Regions from separate parts of the Paenibacillus sp. J22R56 genome, predicted to be linked through region 1. Evidence: riboswitches for the same ligand, from Rfam matches in the RefSeq annotation. Region 1 holds a riboswitch; the other holds the start of a gene.
What was found. A riboswitch is a leader RNA that binds a small molecule or an ion and turns the genes downstream of it on or off. The one in region 1 is predicted to bind cobalamin.

Region 1 (15,354 bases):
TCGTAATAACCGTCAGCGTCTTCATAATCGAGTTCATCCGATTCGAGCTATAGGACATAAAGCTGTCCCGCAAATCCGCAGTCATTTCACGTGCAGCATCTGTCATTTCCGTCAACTTGAGGAGATGGTCATAAATATCCCTATAGAATGCTAGATAACCGTTAAGTCCTTCAATTCGTTCGGTATTAAGCGTACGGTAGAGCAAATCCCGCATTGGCAAAATCGTCTTACGGAGCCTCAACAGCCGTGAACGGATATTAAAGATCTCGTCCATTGTCATCTGATCCGAGCTATCACTTCCACTTCCAATCTCCATATCGAGCACTTGCTCTTCAAGCTCCTGTACAGCGGGAAAATATTGATCGACCAACTGGTCAATAATCATATATGCCGCGAACATATAGCCGTCCTCACCAAGCTTGGAGGCATGATGAATCTTCCCCCACGCATCGTTAATCTCATGCGATTCCTGCACATGATAGGTCACAATAAACCGGGGACCAATAAATAGATTAACCTCTTGTACCTCCAGGCTCCTGGCGTCAATTGAATGCAGTACAAAAAAATGCGTATCATCGTAGTGGTCAAGCTTCGGACGCTGCAGCAAGTGGCAGCAATCCTCAATAGCCAGAGGATGAAAATGAAAATAAGTGTCGAGCAGCTTCGTCTCCGCAGGAACCGGTTCACTGAAGTCCACCCAATACCAGTCCAAATCGAGCTCCTTCAAATCATTTAGTTGCAGGTCATTCATCCACGTCTTATCTTTCGTATACCCTTTTATTCGAATCATAGCTGTATCCTCCATCGTAATAACCGATTCTCCTATTTTAACGTGTAGAAGCCATTCTGTAAAAAAGTTGCACACGGTAAAAAGGTCATGCTATCATCGTTGTCAATAAAGGAGAGTCGATCGTTATGTCGAATATACGCGGACGCTTCGCCCCTACTCCGTCCGGGATGATGCATCTCGGCAACGCTTGGGCAGCCTTGCTCGCTTGGCTGCAGATCCGCAAACAGAACGGACAATTTGTTCTGCGGATGGAAGACATCGACGGGCCGCGCTGCCGCCCAGAGCTTGCAGAGCAAGCGCTCACCGATCTGCGCTGGCTTGGGCTGGATTGGGACGAAGGCCCGGATGTTGGCGGGCCGTATGCTCCCTACACACAAAATGAAAGAATTCATCTCTATGGAGCCGCCATGGACAAGCTTCTGCAAAGCGGTCAACTTTATCCCTGCTATTGCAGCCGCGCTGAGCTTCATGCTATCGCCAGCGCACCACATGGGCTGTCAGCCGAAGGACCAGCCTATCCAGATACTTGCCGCCTGCTTACCGCCGAACAGAGACAGGAACGGCAAGTCCATAAGGATCCTTCCCTTCGGTTCCGTACAGATGAAGAAAGGCCAATTCTATTTAACGATGGCATAGCCGGTATCCAACACTTCCCGCCTGGAGCAGGCGGCGACTTCGTTGTTCGGCGCGCAGACGGAATCGTGAGCTATCAACTTGCGGTTGTTGTAGATGACGCAGCCATGGGAATCACAGATGTCCTGCGTGGAGGAGATCTGCTGGATTCCACACCACGTCAGCTCATGTTGTACGATGCTCTTGGTTTGCAAGCGCCACGTTTTGCGCATATACCCCTCTTGCTTGGTGAAGACGGCAAGCGGCTTGCCAAACGCCATGGAGATACTTCCCTCGCGGGGCTAAAAGCAGCAGGCGTACGCTCCGAACAAATAATCGGTTGGCTGGCCTATCTAGCTGGTCAACTCGAACGGTTCGAACCCGTTGCAGCATCTGAGCTTATTCATTGTTTTGAAATGGCTCGGATTCCAAACGATTCAATTACCATTCATGATACTTTAATGAAGCAGCTGTTCAACTGAATGGAGTAAAAAAACGAGAGCTAGTTCCAGCCCCACGTTCAATGTGATGGTCCGGAATCAGCTCTCGTGCTGTGTTTGGCATGATTCATATACCCTCTCGTATACGAGTCTGCCAATGGCGTTGCCTATTGTTGTTGCGGTTCCAGCATAAGCATGTATGGCTCCATATTCCTTACTCCCGCTAAACCCAATAACGACCGCATCTGTCGTGGTTCCTGTGGCAATTTGGCCATTATCCGGATCTAGCAGCTGTAAGTCCTGTAAAGCTGCGGCCTTCGCTTCCGCATACGTGATCACTGCATTCGTCATAGCTGATTCCGTCATTTGGCCGTCAATGAGTAGCACTGTATTAATAGTACCAGCCGAATAGGCCGAGAATGTTTCCCTCCGCAATCCTGCTCGAGCCGCATTACGAGTGCCCGCAGTAGTGATGCACAGCAGCTTGAAGAGATCCCCTTCCAGCTCGGCTACCGAGGCATGTGTCAGCTTGGCCGCCGTTAGCAGACCTATGGTTTGTTCCGGTGCATATCCCCATTGGTATAACTGACTTTCCGTATCCTTCACCGGATCCGTCCCCGCATAATCGAGTGGAACTTTCCAATTCACAATCGTAAAAGCATCTGCCATACCACCGTTATGTATCGCATTACTTAGTGTCTTTAGCTGAACTGGACTAGCGATTTCGATTCGATCTTCCAGGAGTGTAATTTTAATGCCTTTCCAAACGACAGACTCAAAGCAATCGCCATGACGAAAAGGCTGACTCATCGGATGCCAGCTTCCTGGAATTTGGCTAAACCTCGTTCAAGCGCTTGCAGCAGCCATTTATTCTGATGCCTAAGCTTTATCGCAAATCGGCAATACGATTCATCTAGTCCAATAAAATGGGAAGCATCCCGAATGAGCACACCCATCCGCCCCATCTCATACTGCAGGCTAGCCGCCGTCAATCCTGGCCGTTCTGGCAGCTGTACAAGCAAATAGTTAACCGCACCTGAAACAACCCGCAGGCCAAGCTCTTCCAGCCTGCCAATGAGCCAAGGACGTTCATCCTTCAGCCATTCCATTGTACGGGCGGCATACTCTTGTTCATCTAGTACCGCTTCTCCAATTAACTGAGCCAGAGAATTCACGCTCCATGGTACTTGAAGCTTGCGTAATGCCGTAATTTGCTGAGGTGCTCCCACCATATAGCCAAGACGAATACCCGGTATCGCATAAAACTTGGTCATCGATCGGATTACGAATAATCGGTCATGATTAGCAGCCTCTCGGATTAGCGTAAACTTCTCTTCTTCTGGTATAAAGTCCATAAACGCTTCATCTACCACAACCGTGGCACCTCGATAGACCAGCTTCATAATAAGAGCAGGGTCAACTAGTTGGCCTGTAGGATTGTTTGGGGAACCAAACATATAAAAACGAGCGTTACATCCGTCAAGCATTGATTCAGTCAAGGCAAAATCATTCTCAGGCGATAACATCACCGGAGCAATAGAACCTCCAGCCTTTATAATCGCATCACCATACTCCGCGAAACAAGGATAGGCTAATGTAGTCATCGTTGGCTTAATCGAACGTACGACCAGATCAATTAATTCTGCTGCGCCATTCCCAATCAGAATCGACTGCTCATCCACTCTATGAAGCTGCGCCAGCTTTGCTCGAAGACCTCGCACGGCAGGATCCGGATACCGGTCAATCTGCTCGGCATATTGTAATAGGACACGTTTCACTCCCTCAGGCGGGCCAAACGGATTCATATTGGAACTGAAATCAATAAATTGCCTTGCAGGAAAGCCGTAGGTTTCTTCCGCCGTCCGTAAGTCTCCTCCATGTCCATATCGTTCAAGCATGATTGTTCCCCCTCATCGCTAGATTACGTGAATAGCCAGTAAACCTGCAAATAATAGAACCGCTTCAACCGCTTCGTTCAAAGCACCGTAAGTATCTCCTGTTAATCCGCCAAGTTTACGGCTAAGCCATACCGCGAGCAATGTCCCAATCATCCATGTAAGCAACACACAACCAATCAAGACGACTATCGATTCGTACAACGTAAATCCATCAATCGTGGTACATATAACCGTTAAGAGGACTGCTACAACAAATCCTCCAGTCACTTCACGAAGGGAAGCAAGATGGAACAATGCCCCAATCCCTTCGCCTTGTCTCGCATTTGGCCAGCCTGCAATGGCTGCTCCCATCCACCACCGGCTCCAGATCGGTACTATCGCAAGTAGTGACACCACATGTTTTCCATCCTCCTGCCCCAGCCATTCCGCCAGCACAGCGAATTTGAACAGCAGCAGCAGCACCGCCGCGATGACACCCATAGCGCCAACACGGCTGTCCTTCATAATTTCCAGCATCCGTTCACGCGAGCGATGACTAAGTACACCATCGGCCGTATCCATCCAGCCATCTAGATGCAGCCCTCCACTTAACGCTGTCCAGACAATAAGCAGCAGCACAGCTGCAGGCATGGATGGTGAAAAGAGCCCGAGCACACCGAACATACCAGCAAGTATAGATCCGATGATTACACCCGCGAATGGAAAATAAATGACCGTCCGTGCAAGCGTCACCGGTTCAAAAGGAACCGTGAGCGGAACCGGGATTCGCGTTAGAAATTGAAGCGCAGCGGCGGCGGCTTGTCCATGGCGCTTTATAGTAGAAATAACCATATCGTTAACACTCCAACCATCATCAGAATACTTACCGCGTACAACAGCCAAACGGAACGCACAATATCGTAAGGCTCCAGCTCTCTTAGCGGCCAACCCATTCTTGCCCGCTCGCTTGGCTCGCCAAAGTAATAATTGAGACCGCCAAGCTCAATTCCAAGCGCACCTGCAACAGCTGATTCCGGAATACCGCTGTTTGGGCTAGGATGGCGGCGAGCAAACTCACGAATGGATGACCACGCACGTGCTGAGGACATTCCTTTGTGCAGGAGGGCGGCAACCGTTAACATTAGTCCTGTTAATCGTGCCGGTATATAATTCAGAACATCATCGATCCTTGCCGAACACCATCCGAAGTTTACATAACGCTCATTACGGTAACCAACCATGGAATCAAGCGTATTGGCAGCACGATACATCATGGCAACTGGCGCAGCTCCAATCAGAGCGAACAATATCGGCGATACAAAGGCATCTACTGTATTTTCCGCTACCGTCTCCACAGCTGCTCTAGAAGCTTCAGAAGGAGTTAATTGAGAGGTATCACGACCTACGATATATCCCACGTATTTACGTGCGTCTTCTAATCTATCGGCAATTAATGGGCGGTAGACGAGCATCGCTGCATCCTTCAGTCCTTTAACAGCAATTGTCGTTGAAATAAACCAAGCGTTGACGATATAGCCGACCCATGGATGAATCCAAGCTGCAGCGGCCGTAATTGCCCACATGGTTCCAAAAGATAGCACCAGGGTTACCGCCATGAGGAGGATACCAGATGCTTTTACCTGTATAGCGCTTCGCCCCTCCTCATTAGCCCGAAGATGCCTCTCAAGCACACGAATAAGCCGACCGATCCAAATTACAGGATGGGTCGGCCACTTCGGATCGCCGATGATCCAGTCTATCGCAATAGCTGCAGCAATAAGCAGCAAGGTTTCTTGCAGGGAATAAAAGATCATAAGCTCTCCCACCGAAATTGTAAGGCTTTTAGTTCAATCGGAATTCCCGCTGTAACAAGGAAAACCTTCTCGGAAGCGGCAGCAATCCGTTGATTCAGCCTTCCCGCTTCATCTCTAAATCTTCTGCCAAGCGGATACGCAGGAACGATCCCATCTCCCACTTCGTTGGTAACAAGAATGAGAGGATAAGGGTATTCCGATGCAGCACGGATAAATGCATCGATTTGTTCACCCATCCATATAGCAGGAACAGGATGTTGTTCTACCGCTGATTCGGATTGTTCCCGCTCTTCTACTTCCAGCAGTAGATTCGTCAGCCATAAGGTCAAACAATCAACGAGTACTACTAGTGGTTTCTGTCCGAGCTCTATCTGCTTGGCTGCTTCGCTTGTCAGCTCACGCAGACGTCTAGGCAGCTCCATCGGCTCTTCGATGGTTACCCATTTGAAATTGCCTTGCTCCCGGTTATGGCGATGCATCTCTACCCGCTCCGCCATCTCTTCATCCCAGACTCGGCTCGTAGCGAGGTAAATTCCTTCTTTTCCTAGCCGAGCAGCCAGCAGCTCAGCGAAGGAGCTTTTGCCGCTCCTCGCACCGCCTGTTACTAACATCACCATCTGAACAGCACCTACTCTCTAGAGACGCCTGCACTGTCAAAGGTCGCCATTTCCTGCATCAGCTTTAACGCCGCATCAATGAAATGGAAACATAATACGGCACCTGTACCTTCGCCAAGCCGCATATCTAGTTGAACCATCGGTGACAAGCCCATCGATTCCAGCACAGTAGCATGTCCCTGCTCTTGTGATAAATGAGATGCAAACAGATAAGGCTTCACTTGCTCCGCCAATCGTACGGCTACCAGTGCAGCAACGGAAGAGATAAAACCGTCAATCACAACTGGACATCCATTTGCAGCAGCACCAATGATGAAACCAGCCATACCCGCAATCTCTGCGCCGCCAACCTTGGCGAGCACATCAATCGGATCTGCTGCATCTGGCTCGTTGACAGCAATCGCCCGTTTAACGACCTCGATCTTGTGTCTCCAGCTCTCGTCATTAATGCCCGTTCCCCTGCCAACCGATTGTTCCGGTGATAACCCGGTTAATACCGATGTTAGTGCTGCGCTTGGCGTCGTATTGCCAATTCCCATCTCGCCCGTTGCAAACAATCGATACCCCTGCTGCGCCAAATCATCGGCAACTTGGACACCGGCCATAATCGCTTGCATAGCCTCATCACGGCTCATCGCAGGCTGCTTCGCCATATTGGCTGTGCCGCGCACAACCTTGCGGTTGATCAAATCAGGATGCTCAATATCGGCATTAACACCCATATCCACGCAATACACATCAGCTCCTGCTTGACGAGCAAGCACATTTACCGCTGCTCCGCCGCCAAGGAAGTTCAGCACCATCTGTGGAGTAACCTCTTGAGGATAAGCACTTACCCCTTCCTCGCAGACACCATGGTCACCTGCCATCACGACAACTGCTCTTCGGCTGAGGTTCGGCCATAATCTGCCTGAAATGCCGGCTAACCGGAATGCAATATCTTCTAACTTTCCGAGACTTCCTGTTGGTTTCGTCAATTGGTCAGAATGAGCTTTTGCATGCTGAGCAGCTGATTCTTGGTAAGGTGCAATTTGTCCGATTACGTTCTCCAATTGAGCATAAGCTGAGTTAGCCATTAGTTCAAACCTTCTTTCGATTCTTTATGTATCTATGTAACAGCTAATATCTGTCTTGAACCCTTAGGTTGCAGCAAGATTTGTGGTGTTCCAGTAATAGGGTGAATCACGATCGAAGCTTCCGTCTGATACACTTCACGGATTAAGGCTTCGGTTAGCACTTCCCTTGGGGTACCAATTGCAGCGACTCCGCCTTGATGCAAAACAATGATCTGATCACAATACAAAGATGCGAGATTAAGATCATGCAAGACGGCTACAACGGTGAGGCCGCGATCCTGCTGCCATTGCCGGACTGTATCGAGCAGCTGCACCTGATAACCGATGTCCAAATACGTAGTAGGCTCATCAAGCAAAATCACTTCGGGCTCCTGCACCATCACTTTCGCCAGTGCAACACGCTGCCGCTCACCGCCGCTGAGCTGATCCAATGACCGATTAGCTAGAACGGTCAAACCCATCGACTCTAAAGCAAAATCAATTAAAGCCGAATGGTCCTCCCTCTCATCACCAAACCAGTTCTGATAAGGGAATCTGCCCATCTCAATGACCTGCCTAACTGTAAAACCTGCAGGGGGCAGGCCGCCTTGTTGAAGCACGGCAAGCCTTTTCGCAAGCGCCTTCCGGGAGTAACCAGACATCCTCGCTCCATCAAAACTTACCTCGCCGGATGAAGGCTTCATAACTCCAGATAACAGCTGCAATAAAGTTGATTTGCCTACACCGTTTGGTCCGATAATCCCATGAATTCGGCCTGGCTCCAGGTCGAATGTGATGTTGTCTAGTACAGGACGGCCGTTAACCGTCTTGCTTAATCGCTCTACGGAGATCATACTTGGCCCTCCTGTCCTTTTTTACGTCGATACAATAAATAAGCAAAGAACGGAGCTCCTAATAGTGCCGTAACAACACCTAGCGGGATTTCCTTTGGTGCGAGCACCACTCGTGCAATGGTATCCGACCATAAGATGAAGATGCCTCCGCCAAACGCAGATAAGGGGATTAACAACCGATAATCAGGGCCAACAATTAATCGGATGAGATGAGGAACAACCAGTCCTACAAATCCGATTACTCCACTGACCGATACAGCTGCCGCCGTAAGCAGCGTCGAGCCGATAAGTACAATGAGCTTCGTCCGTTCCACTCGAATACCAAGATGTGCGGCATGGCGCTCACCAAGTACAAACAAATTGAGCGCTTGACCGTAAGCGATGAGCAGCGGCAAGCCGATAACAAGGCAAGGCAGTACGACATAAATGTCTGCCCAGTTCTTCATCGCGAGCGACCCCATCAGCCAGAACAAAATCTGGTTAACCACATCATTCGACATCGATACCATCAACGATACAAAAGCTCCAAGGAAGGATTGAATAATAACACCGGATAATACAAGTGTCTCGATCTGCATAACACCTCTGCTGCGAGCAAGAAAAAATACGCCAAGCAAAGTGAGTGTCCCCGTTACAAAAGCAATGACCGGAATGGTCCACTCGCCAATTAATGTCTGGTAACCAAATAAAATAAGAAAAGCCGCTCCTACCGAGCTGCCAGATGACACGCCTAGTGTATATGGATCGGCAAGTGGATTACGCAGTACACCTTGAAAACCTGCTCCAGCAAGCCCAAGACATGCACCGACTAAGACACCAAGCAATACGCGGGACAGCCTGACTTGTGTGACAATCGCAATCTCTCCAGCGCTCCAATGTACACTTGCATCATCCATCCATGGAAGCTGGTGTAACAGAATCCCCCATACATCAGAGAATGAAATTGTCGAAGAGCCGATCGATAGGCTAGCTACGATAGAAACAGCAAGAAGGAGCATGGCTGCTCCTCCGTAGACCGCTAATTTTCTTTTCATATTACTTAATAAGATCCGGGTGAAGAACTTTCGCAATTTCCAGCAGACTGTCTGCAAGGCGTGGGCCTACGCGTGAGCTCTCGTCATTGCCGATGGCAAACATTTGTTTGTTCTTCACTGCATCAATCGCATCCCAGCCTGGGCGGCTGTTAAGGGCGGAGACGATCGGGTTCGGATCTACCTCCAAATCAGGATATAGGATAATAGCAGGATTCTGCTTAACAATCTCTTCTGCACTTACTTCATACCAGCCCGCTTGTGCACTGCTTGCATTCGTACCGCCGGCAATCGTGAGCAGCTCGTCGAGGAATGTACCCGAACCAACTGTCCAGCCTGGCGAGAATTCAAGATAAACAAGTTTCTTTGGAGCATCCTTCACTGCATCAGTCACCTGCTGCTTCACCGTACGCATATGCTCTGCTACACCAGCAGCTTCATCGTTCTTATTCATAATTTTACCGATTGTTTCAATTTTGGCAATGGTTTCATCATAAGTCAACGGATCAGTTGCAAGAACTGGAATGTTCAACTTACGAAGCTGTTCAATCGCATCGACATTCATGCTTGATGAAGCCAGTACAAGATCTGGATTAAGCGCTACTACTGCTTCAATATTCGTATTCATGTCCCCTACTTGAGCCTTCGACTTTGCTACTTCTGGATAGTTGCTGTTAGAGTCTACACCAACAACCTCGTCACCAGCTCCAATAGCATAAATCACTTCGGTCTCACTTGGCGCTATGGAAACAACCTTTGTTGGCGCCTTCTCGAAGGATAACTCTATACCTGTCGAATCCGTTACTTTAAGGGGATAAACTGTCTCTGCTGCAGCAGGACTATTACTAGGCTGCTCACTTGGAGCTGCCGTATTGGCTGTACCTGTATTTGCTCCCTCATTTGTATTGCCTTTGTTCGAGCCGCAAGCCGCCATAATTACAAGCATTGCGGTCAGCATGACTGCCAAAATCAGTTTCTTCATGTTTCTCTCTTTCATTGTACCTTTGCACTCCCTCATCTACTATTTGGTGAAATTAAAAAAGGCATTCCCGGCAAATGTGCCGGAAATGCCGGAAGTCCCTATGCGTGAACGCAAAAAGGACAAGATCCCTCATTCCAACACTTCCCTAATTCCACGTAGGTACAGCGTTATGCAAACAGGCAGGTCTCCTGACTTGAAGCGTATACGTACAGCGTCTTCCCAGGCTCTCATTACCCAGTGACTTATGCTGACGTACAGGTCTATACAAAGTAGACCACTTCTTACAGTGGCGGGTCCGTGCCGGATTTTAACCGGACTTCCCTATTAAGCTTGCAAGAGCCTAATGGCTCTAGCAGCACCTGTTTCACGAATATTCAATTACGACCAACGTAACTATACCACCCATATTCTAGAATTGTCCAGCCAAGCTTACACGGATGCGCCTAACTTGGAAGCAGCAGCATATGTTCTGCGGGTGAAATATAGCCCCGTATAGAGTGAGTTTATATTTTCTTATATTTTTAAAAGGACTGAACTGCTGCTTTTCTAAGACGGGCGTTAAGCCGGATCGCATTGCCAACAACAGAGACGGAACTAAACGCCATCGCTGTTCCAGCCATCCAGGGCTGAAGCAGTCCGCAGGCTGCGAATGGAATAATCAAAGCGTTATAGATAAAAGCAAATGTCAAGTTCTGCCGGACATTACGTACTGTCAGACGGCTGATCAGCAACGCCTCCGGTATAGCTGTCATCCGAGGCTGCAGCAGCGTAATATGGCCAGCCGTTAAGGCCGCATCTGTTCCATCTCCCATCGCCATCCCTACATCGGCTGCAGCTAGTGCAGGAGCGTCATTCCAGCCGTCACCGGCCATTCCGACTTTATAATCCTGCTCCTTCAATCTCTCTACGAGCGCAAGCTTATCCTCAGGGAGCATATTCGCATGTACTTGTGTTGGGCTGATACCGGCAATTTGTGCCGCGCTTAGTGCTGGTGCCGGATGATCTCCTGTCGCTACGATTACCGTCACCCCGGCTTTACGAAGCTGGGTCACCGCTGCTTTTGCATAAGGCTTAACGGCATCAATGAAGGAAATTGCTCCGATCACCTTATTATTATCCGATGTATAGAGCACCGTCTCACCAAGCTGCTGGCGCTCCTCTGCAAAGCTGCGAATCGAAGCGCTTGCGAACGTCCAATGCTTTGAAGCTGCGAAGCTAGCGTTGCCAACACCAATTTTCCGCTGCTCCACAACCGCTTCTACCCCTTTACCCGTTGTATATTCGAAATCCGTTGCAGCCGGTGGAACAAGACCCGCTTGCATAGCTTCCGCTCGTACCGCAATGGCAAGTGGATGTGTGGAGCTTGCCTCAACCGCAGCTGCGAGACGCAGCAAACCTTGGCGGCTGCCAAACGTCGTGTGCACTTGACTGACACGCGGCTTCCCTTCTGTTAAGGTACCTGTCTTATCAAGCACAAGCATATCGAGCTGAGCTAACCGTTCGAGCGCTCCCGCCTCTTTGACGACAATTCCCCGTTTCGCAAGCCGGCTTGAAGCTACAACAAGCGAGATTGGTGTAGCAAGTCCTAATGCACATGGGCATGCAGCAAGCACAACCGCAACCGCACAACGGAATGCCATCGTCCAATTCCCTGGGTCGGCCACCGTTATCCAAAGAACAAAAGTACCAAGCGACAGCATCAGCATTGCAGGAACAAACCAGGCAGATACCGTATCCACCTGACGTTGAATCATGGACTTGGAACGCTGCGCCTGCCGCACCAAATCAACAATCCGGCTTAACATGGTGGAATGGCCTGCTGCCGTCGTTCGAATGCGTAATGCTCCACTGTCATTCCTCGTACCCGCCCACACGGGATCGCCGGGACGTTTGGCTAGAGGTACGCTTTCACCTGTAAGCAAAGACTCGTTTATTTCCGATTCACCACTCGCTATAATCCCATCGACAGGGATAACCTGTCCAGCTTGGACAATGACATAATCATTCTCTCGGACAAATTCCGTTTGAATGTCCATCATCACGCCTGCCCGCTCCACCCTGACCACTGTATTCAGCAGCTTGCTGTAACCCGAAGCATCCGACTGTGCCCGAGAGGTCACTGACGCTTCGATAAATTTGCCAAGTAGAACGGCCGTTATGACAACAGCTGATGTCTCGAAATATAAGGGTACTTCATGCGCAAATAAAGCAGCACGATCCGCATTAAACACAAGGTAATGGCTGTACAAATAAGCAGCCGACGTACCTGTCGCTACCAGCACGTCCATATTGGTCGCACGCGAACGCACCGCATGATAAGCCCCGATATAGAATGGCAAGCCAATAATGAACTGAATAATCGTAGCTAGTCCAAGCTGCAACCAAGGATTGGTCAACAACGAAGGCATCTCGATCTTGGCAAAAGGTGCCAAGTGCTGAACCATCGCCGTTAGCAAAGGAGCCGTTAAGATCAGCGAGATAATCAGCCTTAGCCTAAGCCGGCTGCGTTCCTTCTCAAAACCTTCCTTCGCGTGCTCAGGCAGAGCCGCCTTAAAACCGATCTTGCCGATCTGCTCCATAATCTTAAGCGGTTGAATTTGATCAGGCTTATATTGCACCCAGGCTGTTCTTGCTGAATAGCTGACCGCTACTGCTTCAACACCTGGCATTTTCCCTACTGTTTTCTCAATTCTTGCCGCACATGCGGTACAACTCATCCCTTGCACGGAAAGATCTATCGTAATTCCCTTATCATCCATACCGTCCATACAGCTTCACCCGCCTTTTACTTGTCCATCCTTCCACTCGAACAAGCTCCTGCGTTAATCTATATGATACGAATGGAGTTGCCATGCACAAAAAAAAGCGTGCTAATGGGGAATCCCACTATGCACGCTTCCTTATTATTTGCCGTATGCGACTTCGCCGTTCCACGCGAGCATGCCGCCGGTCATATTCGTTACCTTATAGCCTTGTGCATGCAGGAAATCGCAAGCTTTTCCACTGCGACCACCGCTGCGGCAAACCATAATCAGTGATTCGTCTTTCGGCAGCTCGCCAAAGCGTTCTCCGAACACAGATAGAGGAAGACTAACTGCTTCCTGAATATGTCCGGATTCCCACTCATCATCCTCGCGAACATCGATCAAATGCAATTTCTCGCCACTCATCAGGCGCTCTTCTACTTCTGCTGGTGTAATTTCGGAATACACGTCATTCCACTCCTTCAAATTTCTTCAAGATCTTAGACTCATACTGCTGAAAGGCAGGTGATTGCTGCAGTCCCCGAGCTTCCATGAGCATCTTATACCTGATTTCCTTCTCGGTCAGCTTCTTCTTCAAGACAGCTTGTTCATCGGGAGTCTGGCATAAACGGATCAGATCACGGAGACTCACGATTTCCTTCTGGATAACCATCTCTTCTGGAATCATGCCTGCATTACTCAACAGCTTGTAAGCCACACGCAGCTCTTCCGGCACATGAGAGTTATCCTCAAGCTCCAGTGGCTGACCCTTGCCTTTCAGGTTATCGAATTGCCCTTTTGCCATTGCTTCCTTAATGCGTTGTTCAACCATTGAGGACATGAAATCCATATTCGATCCCGCCTCCTATACTTCTGAATTGTAACGGTTTCAAGTATTCGATGTCTAGCGTAAGGTCATTGGAATGGAAAAGAAGCCCCCGGTCAGCCGGAAGCTTCCTCTAAAGTTTGTTAAATTCGTACTGCCGTACCACTCACGGCTACCATCAGCATGCCGTCACGTACAACCTCATAGTCAATATCGATGCCAACAATCGCATTTGCTCCAAGCCGTGAAGCCTGATTTTTCATTTCGGCAAAAGCGACATCTCTTGCTTCTTTCAGTTTGCTTTCGTAGGCTCCCGAACGACCCCCAACAATATCGGTGATCGAAGCGAAAAAGTCGCGGACAACATTCGCCCCCATTATTGCTTCACCCGTTACAATACCTGAATATTCGATAATAGGATGCCCTTCAAGCGTTGCAGTTGTTGACACTAACATGATTATTTACCCCTCTCGGTATGATGAAACTTTACTTTATAACTAAAAGACTTATCATGAAATACGTCAGCTTCCGTCAGATGTTTCATTTTTTTAAATCCTAACTACTGCCTGATCTCTTCTAGTTGGACGTCTCTCACATCGCCTGTATCCGCCACCACTTGTATACGGACCCGCACACCAAATTCGGAGCCGGCTCCCCTGAGCCATAACACAAACCGCTCTTCCGCATTCGTTGTCCCGGATGGAAAACGTCCTTCATATTTGTAATCGATTATGTCAGCCTCCGGATACCGGTTAGCTGCCTCCTGCATCGCAATTCTGCCGTATTTGGCATATGCCGGTTCAGCATGCGCCATCGATGGAGCAGCCATACCAAACATCGTGACTAGAATCATATAGATCAACGGTTGTCTCAAGGATCTCATCCCGTACAGCCTCCTATTTTCCAATCTCAAAAAATTGGTCTATAGGTTAGTGTGGCTGTAGAAAGCGGCAAGCATACATTGTCAGCTCTGCTCAAGCAATGGTGCGTACATCATAATCGCTTCATTGCCAGTAATATATTCCTCACCCAGCAGGTCACCTTCCTCCAGAGCATACTTTTTTCGATAAATCGCATTGCTCCGGATATAACCACCCCAAGGCTTTAACTCGATGCGATGATCTTTCTCAATCACTTCGTAACGGTATGTGGCCGGCAGCGATGACCGCCATTCTCCCACAAGCTTATCTTCCGTTAGACCTACGACCAACTGATACGGCTCATCCGTCGGATTATAGATTTGCAGATCTAAATAATTGTATGCACAGGTTGCTCCACTCCCAAAGGGCTGTGTGCGTCCTGCGTCAGGGAATACATCGTAGCTGTGGCGATGCCGCTCAACAACCTGCAATGGAGTATGCAGCGTCATCCAATAAAGAAGATTCGACATCTGGCAGAGTCCCCCGCCAACCCCCGTCTTAAAAGTCCCATAAAATAAGATCATTCCGTCAACGTATCCTTTTTGCCTTGTAGGCTTGCCAATTGCACGCCAGTAGGAAAAGGTCTCGCCAGGCATCAGAACCATCCCGTTCAGCTTTTCCGCTGCCAGCCGCAAGTTTATGACTTTATTCGTCTGGAGCCACATCTCGACATTGCGCAGCTGTCTCATTAACGGCGTTCCATGTGTATAAACGACATACGGCAAAGATTGCTCTTTGCGGATCTTGGCCAGCTTTGTTCCGCTTAGCAGCCATTTCATTCTCCTCTTATTG
Region 2 (15,354 bases), on a different contig from region 1:
CTTTTTTTGTCGTTTTAAACGTTCATTATTTCTTCCATACCTCATCAATAGATGATTGAAATGGTACTTTGTACTTGTCAATTACGGTTGATACCGATACACCGTCCAGAATTTCTCCAACTAATTCATAATAGGGCATGTTGGGGTAACCATCCGTACCATCTACTCTATTAATAATCTCCCCTGCTGTCTTGGCATTATTGATATCATCCTCGTTGCTGAATAATGTTTCCAGTGATGCTTGCTTCGGATAATCATAAATCGAATCGATATCATTAATTTTCTCGTAGATATAGACCAGTTGTTCTGGATGATCGACCACTTTTGGTATGGTCAAGTAGTTCGGAATCGTCAGATGAGAATAATATTCCAAAGCCTCTGGCCCTTTGGGAAATGGAACGAAGCCGATGTCCAAATCTGGCATATCCTTTTTGAAGGAATCCATCTCATAATCACTGCCCGCGTACATCAAAGTATTGCCTTGACGGAAGAATTGCCCAGGTTCTGTCCAATCTCCGCCTTCAGTTGGTCTTGCAATATTCTCCGTTGCTAGCTTAGCTATAAATTCTAAGGTTTCCTTTGTTTTAGGATCCTCCAGATTCTGTTTATCACCAGCAACTAGATTGGCGTCATTAGAAGCCAATGCCTGTACCAAAATAGAAGCGGTACTTAGACCCCATGTATCCAGCTTGCCGTTATTGTCCGTATCTTTGTTTGCTTCTTTGGCTGCCTGGATGAAAGTATCCCAGTTCCAGTCGTTATCATTCACATAATCCTGAAGCGGTTTCATGCCTAATTTATTCATCAGAGTACGGTTATAGAAAATTCCTGATGCTGCACCGTTAATTCCAGAGCGGAATCCGTAACCTCTTCCTTCATATTGCGAATAATCGTTAGTATATTGCTGAATAAAGACCTTATCATTTTTTGTATATTCATCTACGGGGTGGAACAGATCCTGCTTTGCAAGCGATGGGATCATCCAAGGCCTAGCCATGCGAATGATTTCACCGATAGGCTCTCCTGCTAGGAGGGACGCCGTAACCTTACTCGCGTATTCCGCATAATCGACCGTGACATATTCAATCTTGAAATTATGCTTTTTCATGAGTTCATCTAGATTCTGCTTACGCTGAATGTTGTCCGGATTATCTTCCTTAATGGACTCATCATACCAGGAAACCCATTTAATCGTTTTCCCGCCCATATCGAAATCCATCTCAGGGGTTCCGCTCTCCTCCTCAGTCGCTTCAGGAGCTGCCTCGTTGGCCGCCGATTCCGAAGGTGAAGGCGTACTGTTAACTCCTGTGCTGTTATTCTTGTTACTGCTACCGTTGCTACTGCATGCTGAAGCAAATAGCAGAATCAGAATGAAAGACAGGAGCAGAAATTTACTATTCCGCATATGTAACATCCCCCTTAAAATTTGGCTGTCTCGGCTAAAGTACAGCGCTTACAATAGAATGTTATCTGCTTTGCGGCAAACAAACCATGGAGAATTTAAATTGAATTTGTAAGTTTTAAACATTGGTTCCCTATTCAAAACTGAAATTGGCAAATAGACTCATTCATATGGACTTACAAATATAAAATAAGCCCGTTCCAAAGGAACAGGCTTATTTTTTATCCAATAGATATAAGTAACTAACGCCGGCAGTAATCCTCAATATATTGCAGCAATTTTTGTCCGATATGTTTGCCGCCTGCATACATACATTCAACGTGACGGTGCCGAGTAACTCTCCATTTCCCCCATATACAATTCGTTGTTTTCCCAAATCAGAACCCCATCTTTTTCTAATGACATTTGACTAATCTCCTGTTCAGTAGGATACGTATTTACGATTTCACTTGGATTCATGACTTGATAAACCACGGTTGTATCCTTCTCGTTTTTTAATATCAAATCATACAATCTAAACTCTGTTTTCTTGGGCTTATCTTCAACCATATGCTCTTCAAAACTCTTTAAATCCATCCAAGAAATCAGAGATCTATGCATACCCGAACCAAATGAGTAGGCATAAATAATATCCGTTATTCCATCCTTATTGACATCGTAAGGCACGGCACTGGTAACCCCATTCCCACCAAAGCCATTACCAATATGAATAACTTTTTGATTTTCTATCAAAAAAGTTTCCTCAGCAATCCTAAACATCTGAACATTTGTTTTATCCCAAATATCAGCGGAAGTAATTTCTTTAATCTCAGCGTTCTTATCCCTCGACTGAGCGATATTTTGACTTGCTGCTATAAGTTTTTCCGCTTCCTCAACGGATAACTTTTTGCTAGAATCTTTCATTACATTCTCATTGGAATTAAAGGAATCCTCTATGTATTTACGTAGTTCTTTTGTTACTTCAATCTTTCTCCCACTATTAATGCGTGCAAATCCATCCATATAACCATCGAATTGATCGATAATATGGCCTTTGGATCCGGAACTCTTAATGGTAATCGCAAAATGAGTGCCAAATGACGTTTCATCTGTATTAGCTGTTACTATTTTCGCTGAACGCAACTCATTGTAGACAAGTTTAATATCTTTCCTATTTGATATGGACGTTGATGTCCAGCCTTCATCTACATTTGAAATTTCCATGACGAGAGGATAGCGATAATCAGACCAATCATGAATAACAACATCATCTTTTTTAAATAAAATAGGATTAAATAAATACTGTTGACCAATATACAAACCAGCAGAAAGAATGACTATAATACTTATTCCGATTAATAGAATGAGCTTTTTCGACGTAAACACCTCCATATATTAACAGTATATCCTCTATTTATGACTGCGACTAGTTTAGTTGAATAAAGAAAGGAGTAGCTGCCGCAGCAATCTACTCCTTGTTAATTTCAAGCATGAGTTGTAACTAAAATGATTCTGGGAGCCTTTCATAGCTCCAACCTAGATAGGTACCATATTTTTTACCGTACATACTCATCAGATGTGTTTGGTAACCAATTAGAGCTAGGGCCTCCGTTTTGGCAGCTAAAAAAGTGACCATGTCATTTATTATGGAAATACGCCGAGTCACAAACGCTGTAAACGAGATCTCTTTTTCAAACTTATCGGCGTTTACATACGGGATCTCAAAATGATGTGTTATATGACAAGTATTGTTTTGCCTAAGAATAATTCTTGAATCAGTGACTTTTTTATCGTTAAGTTCAGATCGAACCTTTCGTTCATCGTCTGTTTCAATAATACCGGCAAGTCCTTCACCAAATAAATGGTCAATTTGATAACGATTATAATCCAGGATCCATTTTCGGTGTAAATGGTAAAAAGGTAATAGAGAGTCTTTGTCGGCACTAAAAACATCACAACCACGATCGTCATACATGTGAAATAATATGCCTTTTGTTTTGTTATATAGATAAACCCGGCCGCCGGAATTCGGTTTACGCATAAAGTCATCATTTACAATACATTCAAGTACATATGGCATACGGATTTCTCTTGCTATAACTTCAACTGACCATTCTTTCGTGCAGAACTCCTCATCCGATTCATCAAACTCATAAGGCCAAGTGCACGATCGCACATTTTTCAAACGCGTAATAAAAAAACGCTTTAATCGTATTTTACTGAATCGTTTTTCGTCTATTCCATAGTAAGTCCGATGAATAAAAATCACATCATCCTCAGCAGAGAAAATGGAACGATAAATAGCATACGCGCGACGAAGACTTTCACGGCGATAAACCTCATCCTTCAAATTTGCGAGCCCTAGTTCAAAACGAATGAAAGTACCATAGGCACTCAATTCTTTTACAATATTCAATCCAAATATTCCTTTCGCCTTGAATTACAAATTATTGAATTCCTGCAGTTCCAAAGGTACTATTAATGATCTTTTTATAGTTATCCCACTTAAAATAAAATGGCCCAATATTCATTTTTTTCTGATCAGGCTCTAGGTAAAAGTCTTTCCAAATAATAATATCACTTTCCCTATCAATTTTAACTGAGATAAATCCACATTCTTTATCTCCGCAACACGAGCATACCATTATGGGATATCTATACCACATCGTTTCATGCCGTTTTCTAAGTAAAAAATAATCTATCATTTCTCTTTGAGTCTCATCACTCATCCAGCCTAGAGAAGGGACCATGTCATACTCTATGAACATGTTACAAAGTGATTTCCCATCAACAATTAAATCAGCAAATTTTGTGTTTTTCTCCGATTCATCAATTGGTTTAAAATCAGATCTACTTGAGGGTTTTGTTTCTAAAGTATTTATTTTAATCATGATTACTCCTTAAGACTAATCCAATAGAAAAACGATGGAGCTATTTCACTCCATCTTTTCCTTATCTTTTTGATTATTAATTATTATTTCAAGCCGTTCAATGATACGTTCGTCATTATCTAAACGCTTTTTCAACTTTCCATCAATACTAATTATGCCTAAAGTAATGACAACGAACGCAATAATAAAAATGATACTCATGTAATCCTCCTACCCAATCGTCATCTCCAATCCATAATACCATATTAATCCAGTAGAACACGCAGCTACTTGAGAGTTTTCCAATCCCGCCATTCTCCAGGTTCGTTTACATCGTATATATCATTATTTCGGTTTACAAATTTGTGTATAAAAAGTTCCCTGCGTATCGTAGCGAAGTCTTCATTGAAAGGCCTAATGAATTCGTTTATTTCTTTCTCAGTGTACTTAATGTTGGCATTAAGCTGGTTGGCAAGATGCTCGAGTACAATTAACCTTTTTTTTAACTGGGATGGAAGCTGCTTTATACTGCCTTGCTCGTTGAAAAAATTCCGCAGGACGGCGTTCTTCAACTTCTCGTTTTTGGACCATTCGTTTGTAACTTGTTCCGACATTTAATGTCCCCTCCAACTATTTTAACTAGTATCTAATTAGATATTAATTAAATCAGTTTCCATTGTCAACATTTCCAAGTGCTCCTCACCATACACCCAGCTTGTCTATCCATACAAAAAAACCACTCGTAATGAGTGGTTTTTACATCATTTAGATTCATATAATCCATATTTCGCTTTAATCCGGTCCAGCTTCTCGATCATCGGCCGAGAGAGAAAATAGAGGAAAATCACGGTTGCCACGGCATGAACCATATCAAACCAGAAGCCAGAGGCATAAGTAGCGATTAAAGCTTCTCTCGTTAGTACAGGTGCGAACATTAGTAATGAACCGATATTGATGATGCCCCCATAGATGAAAAAAGTCGCCAACCCCCCAAACGTACATAAAGCCAGCTTATTGGTTTTTAGCCATCCACGTCTAAACAGAATTCCTGCTAGAAATCCAATAATGCCAAAACAGAACATTTGCCAAGGCGTCCACGGACCTTGTCCGAAAAAGAAATTAGAGACGAACCCCGTAGTCGCACCAACCAGAAAACCTGCCTCCGGACCAAAGCTAACTCCTGCAATAATAACAATTGCTACAACAGGTTTAAACTGTGGGAGCATAAAGAAGGCAGCACGTCCAGCAACGGCAATAGCCGTTAGTACAGCAATTACAATCAGCTCGCGAGCTTGCGGCTTTCTCCTCTCAAACACCAAAGCAAAGGGCAGCATCGTATACAGAATGATGAGCAAGCTGATGAAATAATACTTCCGGTCATCAAGAGCAAATACGCCAAACATAATAGTGGCCGGAATAACGAGCAGAATGAGGATCGCAGATATTAGGGTCCGCTTATTCCTCCATCCGTTTATGCTATTTACCTGGTGTTCTTGCATAACGCAATCACATCCTCCACCGTTACGCCCTCACGCCACACATGACGTGCCATTCGATTAGCCGCAGTTGTATAGAAATGATTACCGGCAAAAAACGGCTTCGCCGCACCACTTGTCGTAATGCTCCCATTGAAGAACAATGCACACACATCCCCGTATTTTGCACAAAACTCAATATCATGTGACACCATAAGAATGGTAACGCCGTTTGCATTCAGCTGTTTCAAATAAGAAGCAAGCTTTGCTTTGAAGAAGCTGTCGAGCCCTTTAGTAGGCTCATCTAGCAGGAGAATACGCGGCTCCAGAAGAAGCACCTTTGCAAGCGCCGCTCTCTGCTGCTCTCCCCCGCTCAGATCATATGGATGCATAGAAAAAAGCGGCTCCAGCTCTAGAAACTCTACCATTGCGGTAATCTTCCTAGCCTTCTCTTCCTTTGACATTGACGATCGAGATAAGACTTCATATAAATCCTGTTCGACGGTCTTCTTGACGAATAGGTGCTGTGGATTTTGCGGGAGATAGGCAATATTGTTTGTGAACAACTCTTTTCCTTTGATGGATGCAATGTTTTTCCCGCCGAGCAACACTTTCCCCCGGTATGGATGATAAAGACCACCAGCTAGCGATAATGCCGTTGTCTTGCCCGTCCCATTTCCACCAACCAAGCAGTACAATTGGCCTTCGGCTACTTCGAATGACAGGTCTTTAATGATGTTAACCCCGTTCTTCTCATACTTGAACCATACATCCTTAAACCTCAGAGCAATCAGCCGATTGGTATTATTCAAAGTTTGAGGATGCAACGTAACCTCTTCTTGAACATACGATTTGTCTTCCAAGTACCGGTCCAGCCACTGACGCCCCTCTTTTACCGTAACTGGAAATTGAGTGTCCTTCGTTATTCCAGCATAGATTTGCATGGACGAAGGCATCGCTGTAAACATCGGATGACCCATACGCCATAAGGCTTCTCCAGCTTCCCTTGGAGTATCGTCGACGATAACCCGACCTTCATCCATAACGATGAATCTATCGGATACCGGCAGTACTTCTTCCAGCCGATGCTCGGTCAAAATAATGGTTGTACCCAGCTCTTGATTGATTTTTCGAAGCGTCTCAATAAAATCGGCTGCAGCAATCGGATCAAGCTGGGAGGTAGGCTCATCAAGCAGAAGTACGGATGGGTGCATCGCCATAATCGAAGCCAGATTGAGTAGCTGCTTTTGTCCTCCAGACAGCTCCGTTACTGACTTATGGAACCAGGTCTGAATCCCAAAGAAGCTTGCCATCTCTGCTACACGAAGCCGAATGGTTTGTTGATCAAGACCTAAGCTTTCGAGTCCAAAAGCCAGCTCATGCCATACCTTATCCGTTACAATTCCGTTATCTGGATTTTGCAGGACAAAGCCAATATCCGAAGCTTGTGTTCGCTGGTCGACGTCTTCGAACGGTCTTCCACGATAGGTTAGTGCACCTTCCCTTGTGCCATGCGGGGACAAAATAGGCTTCAGTTGGCGAAGCAGCGTGCTTTTGCCACTACCGGATTTTCCACCTATCGTAATAAACTCTCCGCCTTGAATAGAAAGATTGATGCCTTCAAGCGCTTTCTTCTCCGTCATCGGGAACGTGAAGCTTACATCCTGGATGTGATAGATTTCCACTTTATTGCCTCCAAAATATGATAAGTAACCGGCAGCATACATAGACCAGAGTAAGCGATGTAGACGAGGATACTAAATGGAGTAACCTCTGCCACTTTCAAAGAAGGAAAAAATCGCATCGTATTCTCGCCTTTCACCTGTCCTGACAAGACAACAGCGATAAGAATGAACATAATAATCAGAAACCCTTTATCCCGATTATCGAACCGGTATAGGGAATAGCTTGTTCTTCCCGGCAGCCCGTAGCCTCTGGATTTCATGGAATCTGCTGTTTCGATTGCATTCTCGAGCGCCCAGGTCGTCATGATCGATAAAATTGTTAGACCGTTCTTTGCTTTGCGCAGAAAGTTTCCTTGGCTCATATCTTGGCCGATGCTTCTTTGTGCGAATGAAATCCGCTTTATTTGATTCTGGTATCTTGGAACAAACCGAAGCACCATTGAGAAAATAAGCGATAAGACCGGTATGACTCTGCCAAACAAATAAATAAACTTATCGGAGGTCATCACCGCGTTATAACACGAGAACCAGATAATGACTGTAACGAACATACATGCAGAAGCGATCCCGTATTGAATGGATTCTAATGTGATCGGATTTCCGTTCTTCAGGTAGAACAGTATCGTAACACCTTCGTGATTAAAAGCTGGATTAATTAACGCCATTACAAGCAATAGTGGCAGCATATAGAACAATTGAAATTTCACTGCTGCTCTTCCCCGAAGAACAATGGCATACAGGATAGCACTAATTAGTGCGATTGCTTGAAAGACTGGATGCATGAACCACATTCCAAACAGCAGCACGGCGATAAAATAAACCAGATTCACAAATGGATGAAAGGTCGCGAAGCCGCTGTTCATGAATTGCCACCCGCTCCAGCCACATAACCGCCTACGTCACGCCCCAGATCGCACGTGTATACCCACTCCACTACATCTCCATCCTTCAAAGCATACCGACTTGCTCCGTAGTTCGGGAACCAGCCATTCACTTTATACATCCAACCGCTAAGCTCCCCACAGTCAAATTCGTAAATATTATTAATGCCTTCTATATAGTTGCTGTTATAGATAGGCGTCATCTCAAACTCCATATGTATCTTGTTCTTTTTCATTTCCCGTAGCAGCACATCAAAGACCGATTCCCCTTCATAAAAGGTAACCTTCTGCGCTTTATAAATGACGCCATCCTTCGGCAGTACCTCTAGCTTATCTTTGTTGAAGCTGTCCAAATTGTTCAGAATGGTTGCCGCCGATACGGATAAAGTAATGGTTAATGTTTTCTTCTTATCGATAACGGTGTCCTGCGGTTCAACAGGCTTAGGTTTACCTGAGGGCACAGGATCCGTCTGATATTTATCCTTGTTCTCATCTGATGAAGCTGCTGGAGGCTTCGCTGTTGAAGTCGGATCTTGCTCCTTCACGGCTCCAGTCTCGCTGTCAGCCGGGGTGTTCGTGGAAGAAGGCGAAGCTGAAGCTTTAGGCTCATCGTTGGACTTAACAGGATCTTTACCTGTATGGCTGTCTTGCTTGGTATTTGCTGGTTCCTCTTTGTTTCCGGTTTGCTGCTCATTCGGAGTTGCTGTTGCCTCCGAAGTTTCTTTTACGGTTGGTGTACCTTCAGAATCCGACTCCGGATCAGCACTTTCGATCGGAGTCGAAGTGATGAGCGATTCTTCCTTTGAAGCAATTACACCAGTAGAATCGGAAGAAGGGTTTTTCGCATAATCCCCTCCCCAGAAGTAAGCAACCGCCAAAATCCCGATAATGAGCAAGGCGGAAAGCCATTTTTTCTTCGTCAACCTATTTCCACCTTTCATTGAAGAAAATAACGAAGCAAGGGCATATGAATGCCCTTGCTGAGATCAAGCTTATTGTACGTCTGACATGTCATAAAGTCGGGTATTTCCGCTCTTGAAGCGGTCATAAGCGACCAGCGCATAAAAGGCCTGATCAGTTGCCATTAAATCCACTTCACCTGGCTGCGCTCCCCCATTACTCGCATTTCCAGACTTTACATGGTAAAATCCGCCGCCAACTGCCGCATAGCTGAGCAATGCATCCAGAAGCGAATGACCATTTTTTACAAAACGGTCATCGGTCTGTGGATCCAAGCCGAGTGCCGTTAGAGCAACAACAACTTGAGCTGCACTTTCTGAATTAGCTGCACCACCGCTTGCATAACCTCCATCCGCTTGCTGAGCTTTCGAGAGCCAGTCAAGTCCGCGGTCAACGGCAGCTTCTACCTTCGTATCAGTTGAATAATACGGTGCGAATGCCTGAAGGACCATCGCCGTTATATCCGCATCCGCTTCATCAGGGTTTTCTCCAAGCGCCCAGCCGCCGCTTGCAATCTCACGGTTTAGGATAAAATCGATCAGCAACTCCTTAGTCGTCTGAGTCTTCACGCTGCTATCGGTTGGGATGGAATAGCCCTTACTGTCCATTGCAACAAGCGTAAAGATCGGACCATTAATGCCTTGCTTGATTACTGTCTCGTAATCAGCTAGAGGTTTCAATAAGTCAAAGCCAGCAACATTGTGGATGTCTTTGCCGATAGCCGTCAGAGCTAGAATGACACGGTCATATTCGGTATACTTTACAGAATGAAGCTTTCCTTCCTTCTCTTTCAAGGTTTGCTCGACATTCGAGGAATACTTGGAATAATAGGAATCCGGTACTGGAAGGCCCGAACGCGCCAAGCCTAATACCGTCCACTCCCCTCCAACACTCGCAATGACAGGGTCGGTTACCGCTTGCTGCAGGAACGCAGCTGTCGTCTTGATCTTCGCTTGTACTTCAAGCTGTTTCGCGTCAACCGGCGTATTACTGCCATTACCGGATTGTTTGTAGTCATACGAACGCATAGCCACAACAGCAGCCATCTCGCGAGTTACCTTCTCATGTGGATCAAACTTGCCATTTGCTCCCGTCATCAAGCCACTTTCTACGATGGTTGCGATATCCGTTTGCGCCCAGACGGATGCATTCTGTAAGTCTTTAATCGTCATATTTGATTGTGAAGCTTTGATGCCTAACGCACGGACAATTGTCGATGCCATCTCTTCACGGGTGATGCTTACATTCGGGTTGAAATGCTTGTCATAACCGCTCATATAGCCGGCTTGCGCAACGGCATTCACATAGGAATAATACCAGTCTTTAGTCGTGACATCTGTGAAATCAGCCCCAAGCGCTGTCGTCGGAAGAATGAGGATCGACACTAGCATTTTGGCAAATTCAGCTCTTGTAACCGAAGCCTGCGGATAGAACTTGCCGCTGCTTCCTTGTACGAAGCCTTTTTCCGATGCCCGTTTAATCTCCCGTTTCGCCCAATCCGAGATTTGGGGAGCATCTGAGTAGAGCTTCTCTAAGTCATTCGCAACAGGTGGAGTAACGGCACCTCCAGTTCCTCCTGTTTCACCATCGCCATCCGTATTTCCGTTACCTTCACTGTTGTTACCGCCATCTTCATCTGGCGTCTCCCAGTCTCCCGGTTCAACACCTAGGTCGAGACCAAGATCCGTTGTATAACGCCATTGAAGCTTATCTCCGTCTTTAAGTTCATATAGGCTGGAGCCAAAGTCCGGATAAACTCCATTCACGTTGTACATCCAGCCGCTGCCTTCACCGTGATCAAATTCCCCGTCACCAGCAATGGACTGTACATAGACACTGTTATATTTAGGAGTAAAGGTGTAATCGTATGAAATACCCTTGCTGTCCAAAATCCGTTTGAGTACGCTCCATGCGTTATCACCAGTACGCAGCTCAATCTTCGTACTTGGAACGGTATACCCTTTGCTGATCGTCAATTTATCAACGGATAACGTGACGTATTTCGTTGCTGTCGGCGGAGGATTGCTGCCTCCTCCATCCACAACAGTTGTGCTTTCAGCGAAAGCAACATAGTCCGTAAAATGATTTGTCTTAACAACAAGATCAGAACCGTTATTGTACGCGTATTCGCTTTTACCGCTGGCGAGGCCTAATGCATCGCTGGCATATTGGGTGACCTTTGTTGCTACGCCACCTTCGATGTAGGCGGCATTTTTTCCGCTCATTCCTTTGAATGTCAGTGTAACGAACTGATTGAATTGAACACGGGCACTGCCGCCCATCGAGAAGGCAAGTGATACTTGAGCCAGCTGTTTGCCATTCGAGACTATCGTTTTGATCTGATTCTGCAGTGCTGAATCGGATGTATTTAATGTAGTAAATAAATGAATGCTGCCCGAATCTCCGGCTGTTACTTGTGCGCCTTGTGGAATCAATAACGACGCATTTCCTTTTACCGCTTCAATCTGTGGAAGCGTCGTATTGAGTGGTAGGCTTAACTTGATCTCAGATGTTTTATCACTAGGAATGGTAATACCGATTTGTTTGCCGCTGTCGACAGCTGTAACTGGTATACGGTAATCCGTGGAATCACTAGGAACTACTACTTGTGGTGAATCACCAGCAGGCAAAGTCAGATCGCCTGGATTTTCAGGCTGGCCAGGATCAGTTGTAAGAGTTACATCCGTCATGTCATACAGCGAATGCTGTTGTTTCAGGAAGCGATCATATGCGACCAGGGCATAGGTGCCTTGATCGGTCGCCATCCCATTGACGCCGCCTGTCTTTGTATGTCTGAAGCCTCCATCGGGCAAGGCATATAACAGGAAGGCATCAATAAGCGAATTTCCATTTTTCACAAAACGTGGATCTGTATTAGCATCTATCCCCAATGCGCTAAGCGCAACAATAGCCTGAGCGATACTTTCGCTCGAGGAATAGCCGCCGTCAGTGCTGCTTTGTGACTTGGAGAGCCAAGCAACCGCACGGTCAGCCGCCGATTTGACATCAGGATTGGTGGTGTAATAAGGTGCCAATGCTTGAAGCGCCATCGAGGTCAGGTCCACATCAACAAAATTGCCAAAGCCCCAACCACCTGCATTTTCAGTGTCTTTCTTCACTTCTTTGTCCAGCATATATTGAATCAGATTTTCTCTCGTTGATTGAACCGCTACACCTTCAATGACAGGAATCTCATAATCATGGCTATCCAATGCCAAGAGAGCGAAGGTTGGACCGTTAATTCCTTGCACGATAACCTTATTGAAATCAGCAAGCTTTTCTAATTGGTTATAACCACCTACATCCGTCACATCCTTGGCAATGGAAGTCAAGGCAAGAATAACTCTGGAGTGCTCGGTATATTTACTAGTATCAAGTACGTTTTGTTTATCTTGTACGGCCGATACAACCTTGTTGTAATAACTGTCGTAATAACCGTCTGGAACTAGATAATTACCACGTGCTAACGTCAAAACAGTCCATTCGCCGTTCAGTGTTCCGAAGATCGGTTCGGTGACGTTGGACAATATATAAGCCAAATTACGGTCCATAAATTGCTCAATCGTAGCGGCCGCACTTGTTTTATAGGAAACGGTATAAGTTCGAGAAGCTTGATTACCAGAATTGTCGCTAGCTTTAATGACAATCGTATTTACACCTGACACAAGGTCAGCTGTATATTGGTCACCTGCTGCAGGCTGCAGCGGATTACCATTCAGAGTAACTTCCGGAACAATCGTCTGTGGAGCGTTATCCGTAACATCCAAAGTAAAGGCAAGCTGCTGCTCAGTAACAACCTGATTGTTCGTCAGACCAGTCACTGTAATAGTAGGAGCTGTTGTATCCTGCGCCAGTGTCAACTTCTCTACATCCAGCGTGACGTAATCTTCTGGGTTATCTGCTGGATCGGCATAGCTTACACGCAGCGGAGTTGCAAATACGGATAACATCAATGCCGCAACAAGCATCCAAATTACAATTCTATTCTTTCTCATTGAAAACTCCCTCTCTCTATCTTCACACCTGACAATAGAAATACATGCAAAAAACCCTTCAACTCAATAAAGTTGAAGGGTTCCATCATGTAAACATGTCAAAATAAGCATGCACAATGAACACCCTCCTATCGCTCGTAGAATTGTGGTGTAAAAAGATTCAGGCAGGTATTCTGGCTCAAGCGTCATCGCCTATGCACCCTTCCCGGTTACCCAGTGGATATTTGCATAGACTCGTCTCTTACAGCGGCGGGACCGCGTGGGATTTGCACCCACTTCCCTTTTAACCAATCCAATAGCATCATCGATCAGACGAATGCTATTATTGGCACCTGAAACTTATCTCGTATTCAATTTGCTTGCTCATCATAACGAATTATTTCTGTTTTGTCATGCAAATTTTACTAAACAAAAAAAGATACTCAGGAAAACAGCAGACTTCACGTTTCTTTTATTTCTATTAAGATCAAAACTATTCCACACAACCAAAAGATTAAACAGCCTATCAAGCTCGGACGGAGTAAGGTCCCCCAAACAGCATCCCCGACCATAAAAATCCAATCCAAGTACCACCATCGACCCCTATACTCTACCGAACTTGATTCCCATGAAAGATTCGTAATATAAACTCCCGCTCCGGGACATCGAGTTTGGCATACGATGCCAAAAATGCGGAATTATCATATTCTGCTTCCCTCAGTTGTACTTCAATCCCCTGATTGCTAATGGTTATAATCGCATACCTTGCGGTTGATTTATCATTACATCCCAAAGAACCTGGGTTCACAAACACTTGTTTATCGCTTCGGAAATAATGAACGGGATGATGATGGCCGAACGCTATTAACTGTTCCTGACAGCCGTCAAAGAGCAGTTCTAGATTTCGCAAACTTGGTTCAACGATTGGGCTGAAAGGATCGGTACTGATGGGATCTTTAAACTTATCGCGATCGATATGATAATGCGTGAACAGCTGACTTTGTCCTTCTTCAGCTGTTCTGATCAAGCGAGGCAGCCCATCCAGCAGCGGAACAAATGACTTGTCCATTCTTTCCGCGATCCACTCATGATGCCGCTTGGAATGAAAATGACTTTCCGGGTAAGCTTCCCCCTTGATCAGAGCAAGCACAGCCTCGTCATGATTTCCGGACACATAGGACATATCCTCCCTAGAGAACAAGGCTTGCAGCACCTCGTTCGTATTCGGACCAATACCGATCATATCCCCCAAACAATAAATATGCTGGACCTCATGCAAAGAATCAATTTCATGAAGAGCAGCTCTTAACGCAGGCCAATTACCGTGAATATCCGTTATAATTGCAATCTTTGTGCTCATCAATCGTACCCTCCCATCTTATTGGCGGGTTTTGCTCCGTATCTCTCCATCTGCGGAACCTATAATGACAAGACTAGCCATATCAATAAATAGTCCATTATCCACGACACCTGGAATTCGATTCAGATCATCATGCAGTGCTGCAGGGTCTTTAATCTCACCAAATTCACAGTCGGCAATGTAATTACCGTTGTCCGTTACAAATAACTCTTCACCGTTAATACGAAGCTTCAGCTCACAGCCCAATTGCTGTAATTTCTTGACTGTCAGCTCATAAGCGAACGGCACAATTTCGACTGGGAGCGGAAATTTGCCGAGCTGCTTAACGTCCTTGCTCTCATCGACGATAATAATCAGCTGCTTACTGGCAGCCGCAACAATCTTCTCACGCAGCAGAGCGCCGCCTCCGCCTTTGATCAAGTTAAGCTCAGCATCCACCTCATCTGCGCCATCGATCGTCAGATCCAGCATGTCCACTTCTGCAAAAGGCATCATCGGGATGCCCCATTCCTTCGCAAGCTGCTCCGATTGTACAGAAGTAGCAACGGCCTGTATGCCAAGCCCTTCTTCTTTCACTAAACGGCCAATCGCTTGGATTGCCCAATAAGCGGTCGATCCCGTTCCAAGTCCAATCTTCATGCCTTCCTTCACAAGCTCAACCGCTTTTTCTGCTGCAATACGTTTCGATTCCATATGATCACCTTTTATAATTTGTTTAAATGATTTAATTTTTAGTATAACAAAGCGGTGAATAATAGGAAATACAAT

Region 2: linked by a shared signal. The riboswitch ahead of AC0YNT_RS06875 (S-layer homology domain-containing protein) and the one ahead of AC0YNT_RS21575 (ABC transporter substrate-binding protein) in region 1 are both predicted to bind cobalamin.

What each region holds. Positions count from the first base shown of each region.
Region 1 is NZ_JBWDNV010000009.1:88,692-104,045, forward strand. Features, by position in the region: gene corA (magnesium/cobalt transporter CorA) at 1-790, opposite strand, end outside; gene gluQRS (tRNA glutamyl-Q(34) synthetase GluQRS) at 916-1,884, shown strand; gene AC0YNT_RS21535 (adenosylcobinamide amidohydrolase) at 1,942-2,652, opposite strand; gene cobD (threonine-phosphate decarboxylase CobD) at 2,649-3,740, opposite strand; gene cobS (adenosylcobinamide-GDP ribazoletransferase) at 3,759-4,571, opposite strand; gene cbiB (adenosylcobinamide-phosphate synthase CbiB) at 4,553-5,533, opposite strand; gene cobU (bifunctional adenosylcobinamide kinase/adenosylcobinamide-phosphate guanylyltransferase) at 5,530-6,150, opposite strand; gene cobT (nicotinate-nucleotide--dimethylbenzimidazole phosphoribosyltransferase) at 6,162-7,226, opposite strand; gene AC0YNT_RS21565 (heme ABC transporter ATP-binding protein) at 7,259-8,059, opposite strand; gene AC0YNT_RS21570 (FecCD family ABC transporter permease) at 8,056-9,093, opposite strand; gene AC0YNT_RS21575 (ABC transporter substrate-binding protein) at 9,095-10,072, opposite strand; cobalamin riboswitch at 10,234-10,450, opposite strand; gene AC0YNT_RS21580 (heavy metal translocating P-type ATPase) at 10,594-12,840, opposite strand; gene AC0YNT_RS21585 (rhodanese-like domain-containing protein) at 12,976-13,284, opposite strand; gene AC0YNT_RS21590 (DnaJ family domain-containing protein) at 13,286-13,666, opposite strand; gene AC0YNT_RS21595 (heavy metal-binding domain-containing protein) at 13,786-14,097, opposite strand; gene AC0YNT_RS21600 (DUF3889 domain-containing protein) at 14,202-14,525, opposite strand; gene AC0YNT_RS21605 (VanW family protein) at 14,607-15,354, opposite strand, start outside.
Region 2 is NZ_JBWDNV010000002.1:629,236-644,589, reverse strand. Features, by position in the region: gene AC0YNT_RS06925 (ABC transporter substrate-binding protein) at 26-1,405, opposite strand; gene AC0YNT_RS06920 (hypothetical protein) at 1,718-2,773, opposite strand; gene AC0YNT_RS06915 (DUF3885 domain-containing protein) at 2,883-3,797, opposite strand; gene AC0YNT_RS06910 (oxidoreductase) at 3,829-4,272, opposite strand; gene AC0YNT_RS06905 (hypothetical protein) at 4,318-4,473, opposite strand; gene AC0YNT_RS06900 (DUF2087 domain-containing protein) at 4,539-4,865, opposite strand; gene AC0YNT_RS06895 (ECF transporter S component) at 5,013-5,750, opposite strand; gene AC0YNT_RS06890 (ABC transporter ATP-binding protein) at 5,732-7,411, opposite strand; gene AC0YNT_RS06885 (energy-coupling factor transporter transmembrane component T) at 7,384-8,274, opposite strand; gene AC0YNT_RS06880 (DUF4430 domain-containing protein) at 8,271-9,215, opposite strand; gene AC0YNT_RS06875 (S-layer homology domain-containing protein) at 9,285-13,247, opposite strand; cobalamin riboswitch at 13,394-13,598, opposite strand; gene AC0YNT_RS06870 (metallophosphoesterase family protein) at 13,837-14,586, opposite strand; gene rpiA (ribose 5-phosphate isomerase A) at 14,605-15,279, opposite strand.